2 linked regions of the Parabacteroides chongii genome follow. The protein of the gene in region 1 interacts with the protein of each later gene in a pairwise test. Links are inferred from orthologs where the notes say so. Each region holds a gene or a part of one and is shown on either strand. Other genes may lie near its edges. The genes, in order: P3L47_RS22655 and priA.

What was found.
Region 2: the proteins of P3L47_RS22655 (region 1) and priA interact in binary tests that used the Escherichia coli proteins (3 or more experiments, as listed by UniProt). The link is inferred for Parabacteroides chongii from one-to-one orthologs.

The regions. Positions count from the first base shown.
Region 1 is NZ_CP120849.1:5,862,655-5,865,811, reverse strand. The notes cover bases 329-3,155. They hold P3L47_RS22655 (single-stranded DNA-binding protein), read left to right. Parts: upstream 329-1,412; coding sequence 1,413-1,898; downstream 1,899-3,155. Other genes in these bases: gldE (gliding motility-associated protein GldE), read left to right, coding at 1,924-3,155; mutY (A/G-specific adenine glycosylase), read left to right, coding at 329-1,369. Also shown: P3L47_RS22665 (HU family DNA-binding protein), read right to left, coding at 1-94; more of mutY, read left to right, coding at 293-328; more of gldE, read left to right, coding at 3,156-3,157. UniProt on the Escherichia coli protein: Plays an important role in DNA replication, recombination and repair. Binds to ssDNA and to an array of partner proteins to recruit them to their sites of action during DNA metabolism. Acts as a sliding platform that migrates on DNA via reptation.
Region 2 is NZ_CP120849.1:312,243-315,658, reverse strand. What follows is about bases 245-3,330. They hold priA (replication restart helicase PriA), read left to right. Parts: upstream 245-599; coding sequence 600-3,062; downstream 3,063-3,330. Other genes in these bases: P3L47_RS01415 (low molecular weight protein-tyrosine-phosphatase), read left to right, coding at 3,094-3,330; P3L47_RS01425 (porin family protein), read left to right, coding at 245-530. Also shown: more of P3L47_RS01425, read left to right, coding at 1-244; more of P3L47_RS01415, read left to right, coding at 3,331-3,416.

The sequences.
Region 1 (3,157 bases):
CGATGTCCATGAAAGATTCTACAGTATTCAATACCGTTTGTTTATCGGTACCGGTACTTTTTGCAATTTCGCTAACAATATCTGCTTTAGTCATGTCTATAAATTAATTAATGATTTGGACCTATTAATTTTTTGGAATGCAAATATATAGCTTTTTATTTAAGTGGAAAAAGAATTGCCCGGCATTTTTTAATAAAAAAGATTCCTTACAATTCATTATATCTGTGTATGTTTGCATTAATCAACGAGTTGAGAGTGTCAGAACGAACAAAAACCGGACGAAATATAGTAAATGAAAAACGAATTGGAAGTCAGTCATATTTTATTGGACTGGTATAAAACAAATAAGCGGAACCTGCCCTGGAGGGAGTCATCCGATCCGTATATAATCTGGATATCAGAAATTATTCTTCAGCAAACCCGTGTCGTGCAGGGAATGGATTATTTTCTCCGTTTCACCGGACGTTTCCCGAATGTCGCTTCCCTGGCTTCGGCCGAAGAGGACGAGGTGCTGAAGTATTGGCAGGGACTGGGCTATTATAGCCGTGCACGTAACTTGCATGCCGCTGCTAAGGAGATCATGGAAAAGTTTGGCGGTGTTTTTCCGGAAGAATATAAAGATATATTGTCATTGAAAGGCATCGGAGAGTATACGGCTGCCGCTATCGCCTCTTTTGTGTGGAATAAGCCTTATCCGGTTGTCGACGGAAACGTGTTCCGCGTATTGGCACGTTTGTACGCATTGGATGTGCCTATCGACACAACGCAGGGGAAGAAGCAGTTTACAGAACTGGCTGGGATCGTTATGGATCCCAAACGGGCGGGACAGCATAATCAGGCAATTATGGAATTCGGGGCTCTGCAATGTGTTCCCCAGAGTCCCGACTGCGAAGTTTGTCCGTTGAAAGATCGGTGTGCGGCATATGCATCCGGAACGGTACAATCTTTGCCGGTCAAACAGAACAAGACAAAAACGCGTGCCCGTTATTTTCATTACCTATACATTATATATAAAGGGCAGACCTGGCTTTCCCGCCGGGGTAAAAAAGATATTTGGGAAGGGTTATACGAATTTCCCCTGATCGAGACGGGAGAACCGATGGATTTTACCGGATTGCAGGAGACGGAGGCTTTCCGGAAATTGTTTGCCGGAGCGGGGCGGTTGGATATATCTCCCGATAGGAAAGAGGTGAAGCATGTCCTTTCGCATCAGGTACTGTATACCGCTTTTTACCGGATCGAGGTAGAAAAAGTGCCGGAAGCATTGGATTCCTATCTGGCTGTTCCGTATGAAGATATCGAGCGTTATGCCGTTCCCCGGCTGATACATATTTATTTAGAGAAATTAAACGGAAATTTGTCTGAATGATCGAATTTATGTTTCTTTGTAAGATATTAAAAGAATTACAACTATGTCATTGAATAAAGTCATATTGATCGGTAACGTGGGTAAAGATCCCGACGTTCGTTATTTCGACAGCGGTACGGCTGTTGCAAACTTTCCCCTGGCAACATCTGAAAGAGGTTATACACTGGCTAACGGTACGGTTGTTCCGGAACGGACGGAATGGCACAATATCGTCGTACGTCGTGACCAGGTCGCTTTTGTAGAAAAATGGGTGAAGAAAGGTTCCGGCGTTTACGTGGAAGGAAAGATTCGTACCCGCAGCTATGACGACCAGAGCGGTGTGAAACGTTATGTCACTGAAATTCATGCAGACCGCATCGAGTTTTATAATACAGGTACACGACCGGCAGACGGTACGACTTCGAATGCCGGAAACGGTTTCCAGCAGGGAGGACAGGCACAGCCTATGCAGCAGACTACGTCTTACCAGCAGCCGGCGCAGCCAGATATGTCATCAGATTCAAACAGTGCGGATGATCTTCCGTTCTGATATTGTTTAACTAATACGGTTCCCCTTGGACTCAGACTATTATTTATCGGGCTTATTTGATCAGATAACTATCCAGGCGCTTACAGCAGGTCCTGTCATAGCATTAAGCCTCGCTTGTTTACTGCTGTTGGTGTCCGGCTTCGTGTCGGCTTCGGAAGTGGCATTCTTTTCTCTTACCCCGGGTGATATCAACGACATCCGGGAAGAGAACTCGCCTTCAGATCCGCTTATCCGCAAATTGCTGGACCGCTCCGAATATTTGCTGGCGGCTATTTTGATCGCCAATAACTTTGTGAACGTGGCCGTGGTTATGTTGTGTACTTACGGCATCAATTCTTTGATCGATTTTTCGGCTGTACCCGCTTTGGGATTTATCCTTGAAACAATCGTACTGACCTTTTTACTTTTACTTTTCGGCGAGATCATGCCTAAGATCTACGCACAGAAGAACTCGCTCCGTTTTGTACGCCGTTCGGCTTCTGTGCTGAACATGGTGGAACGTATCTGCCGCCCGCTTTCGACGGTACTGGTAAACTCTACTTCCATTATCAACAAGGCTTTGGTCAAGAAGAAATACGACTTGTCGGTCGACGAGTTGTCGAAAGCCCTGGAGTTGACATCCAAAGAGATACCGGAAGAGAAAGAGATGTTGGCCGAGATCATCAAGTTTTATAACAAGACTGCCGATGAGATCATGACACCGCGTCTGGATATGGAAGACATCGAGATAAAGACCAGCTTCCGTCATGTCATCGATTTCATCATCCAGTCCGGCTATTCGCGAATCCCTGTATACGCCGATTCGGAAGATAACATTAAAGGTATCCTGTATATAAAAGATTTGCTTCCTTACATCGAGAAGCCGGATACATTCCGCTGGCAGAGTCTGATCCGTCCGGCATACTTTGTTCCTGAGACAAAGAAGATCGACGACCTGCTGGAAGAATTTCGTACCAACAAGATACATATGGCGATCGTTGTGGATGAGTTCGGCGGTACGTCCGGTATCGTTACGATGGAAGATATCCTCGAAGAGATTGTCGGTGAGATATCCGATGAATACGATGAAGATGAAAAGCAGTTTATCCGCCTGGCGGACGGTAGCCTGATCTTCGAAGCCAAGATATTGCTGACGGACTTCTTCCGTGTGATCGGTGTCGATCCGTCTGAGTTCGGAAAACTGACGGAAGATGTCGAGACATTGGCAGGACTTTTACTGGAGATAAAAGGCGACTTCCCGCGTCGCAGAGAGATCATCG
Region 2 (3,416 bases), 5.6 Mb from region 1 along the record:
CCCAGTTGAAGTTTGGGGTAAAAGGTGGTTTGAACATATCATCCGTTCATATGAATTCCGATATCCTGAAAGCGGATAATGTGACAGGATTCCAGATCGGTCCGATGATCGAGACTACTATTCCGTTGATAGGCATAGGCTTGGATGCGGCCATTCTCTATTCACAGAAAGGAGTCGACATGAAAACGGAGGGAACAGTTACCTCGACAAGTATGAAAACAGATTATTTGGATATCCCCGTCAATTTGAAGTGGAAGTTCGGTATTCCTTTGGTAAAAGCCTATCTTTCTGCAGGTCCGTATGTAGGTTTCCGTGTAGGAGGAGATAAAATTTGGAATGTTTTGGGTGAACAGATTAAAGCGAAAAACTTTAGCGCAGGCCTTAACTTCGGTGTAGGAGCGGAACTGATCAGCCATTTGCAGGTCGGCATCAATTATGGCTTGGGACTGACTGATAATTACAGCTCGGATAAGTTCGATATGAAGGCGAAGAATCGCGGCTGGTCCATTACTGCAGCGGTTTTGTTCTGATAACAGAAAGAAGATATGGAGGGCCGGGCTTTAACAGTCCGGCCTTTTTTGTTACTTTTGACCTCGTAAATGAAATATGCAGATGTCATACTACCCTTGCCGCTGGAAAATAGTTATACCTATAGTATCCCTGCGGATTTGGAGGCTGCCGTAACTCCCGGTTGCCGCGTCATTGTTCATTTCGGTAAGAAACGTTATTACACGGCTATTGTAATGGAGGTGCATGAGCGTAAACCGAATACGGACTTTGAAACGAAAGATATCTATGCCTTGCTGGATGCCAGTCCGGTATTGCGCAGGCCGCAGCTCCGTTTCTGGAGATGGATTGCCTCTTACTATATGTGTAAATTAGGGGATGTCTATAAGGCGGCTTTACCTTCCGGACTGAAGCTGGAAAGTGAGACAGCGGTGACTTATAATGCCGATTTTGTGGCTGACGGTCCTTTGCGTCCCAACGAGCAGGCTGTATTGGATGCCTTCAAAGGCGTACTCAAACTGACCGTATCCGAACTGGAGAAAAGAACCGGTTTGCGTAATGTCGTGCCGATTGTGGCTTCCTTGATGGCGCGCGGCGCTGTCGAGGTCAGCGAAGAGATGAAACGCGGATTTGTGCCGAAGATGCAGACATTTATCCGGCTGTCGCAGGAATATGCCAGCGAGGAACGTTTGCAAGAGGTTTTTGCTGATTTTAAGCGGGCAAAGAAACAGGAACTTTTGCTGGTCTGTTTCTTGGATTTGAGTCATGCCTTAAATCCGTCGTTGAGTAAGGAAGTTTCAAGAAAGGAGCTGCTGGAACACAGTGGCTGTTCTGCTGCCATATTGGACGGGCTGCTGAAGCGGGGTGTTTTGGAAAGCTATGAAAAAGAAGTCGGACGCTTGCAGGTGCCGGTATGCCGGTTGCAATCGCTCAGTCCGCTCAGTCCGGCACAGGAAAAAGCGTACGGTGAAATACACGATGTATTTACATCTAAAGAGGTTTGTTTGCTTCACGGCGTTACTTCGAGCGGAAAAACGGAAATCTATGTCCGACTGATCGACGAGGTCCTGAAGATGGGCAGGCAGGTTTTATATATGCTTCCGGAGATAGCCATCACTACCCAGATCACGGAGCGGCTGGCTAAATTGTTTGGAAACAAACTGTTGGTATATCATTCTAAATTTTCCGATAATGAACGTGTGGAGGTTTGGAACAAACTTCTTCACGGTGGAGAGCCAATGGTCGTACTGGGTGTTCGTTCCTCTCTCTTTCTCCCGTTTAAGGATCTGGGACTAATTATCGTAGATGAGGAACACGAAAACACTTACAAACAGCAAGATCCGGCACCACGCTATCATGCCCGCAATGCCGCGATCGTATTGGCTGGAATGCATGGGGCAAAGACTTTACTGGGATCGGCTACTCCTTCGATCGATTCCTATTTCAATGCAACGACCGGCAAATATGGACTGGTCGAACTGACTACCCGTTTCGGCGACTGTCTGATGCCGGAGATTATCACGGCCGATATAAAGGAGCTGAAGCGTAAAAAAATTATGAAGGATACGCTTTTCTCTCCTTTGCTGGTTGAAAAGGTGAATGCCGCTATTGCACATGGTGAACAGGCTATCCTGTTTCAGAACCGACGTGGGTTTGCTCCGATGATCGAGTGTAAGAGTTGCGGGTGGGTGCCTCATTGTGTGAATTGCGATGTCAGTCTGACTTACCATAAATACCATAATCAACTGGTTTGCCATTATTGCGGATATACAATCCAGTTGCCGCCCCATTGTCCGGAATGTCAGAGTTCGGAGTTGAAAATGATGGGATTCGGTACGGAGAAAGTGGAAGAGGAGATTGCATCCCTATTTCCGGCAGCCAAAGTAGAGCGGCTGGATTTTGATACCGCCCGTACCCGTACGGCTTACGAACGTATTATTTCGGATTTCGAGAAAGGAAAGACGCAGATACTGATCGGAACACAGATGTTGTCGAAAGGACTGGACTTTGGAAATGTGAGTGTTGTCGGTATACTGAATGCCGATAACCTGATGAACTATCCGGACTTCCGGGCTCACGAACGTGCTTTCCAGTTGATGGTGCAGGTGAGCGGGCGTGCAGGCAGAAGGGATAAGCGGGGTACGGTTGTCTTGCAGACTTCCCAGCCGGAACACCCTTTGATACGGATGGTGCAGCATTTTGCTTATCAGGAAATGGTCCGTCTGCAACTGAGCGAACGGAGTATGTTTCGGTATCCACCTTATTACCGGTTGATTGTCCTGGTGCTCCGGAGCCGTAATGAGACGGTCTTGCAGGAAATGTCAGCAATATATGCGGAAAAATTACGTGTTCGTTTGGGGGAAAGGGTATTGGGACCTGTCACTCCGCCTGTGACCCGTGTACAGACATTGCATATCAAAAAGATCGTTCTAAAGATTGAGATAGCTGCAGCGATAGCCCCTGTCAGGGAAATCCTGGACGCGATTCATTCGGAGATGCAGCGCTATCTTCCTTTTAAACAGTTGATAGTGCACTATGATGTGGACCCGGCGTAAACATTAAAAAAACAATTAAATAACCATTATAATGAAGCAGGAAAAGATAAGATTGTTATTTGTATGTCTCGGAAATATTTGTCGTTCTCCCTCGGCTGAGGCGGTGATGAAGAAGCTGGTAAAGGATGCCGGTCTTGAAGATTTTATCGAAATAGATTCGGCTGGTATCCTGGGTTATCATGAAGGAGAGCGTGCCGACCAGCGGATGCGTAGTCACGCAGCTCGGCGGGGATATGTGCTCGATTCGATCTCCCGTCCTGTCCGTACTTCCGATTTCTACGATTTCGATTTGATCATCGGAATGGATGACCGCAATGTAGATGATCTGAAACAAAAAGCTCCCGACCTGGAATC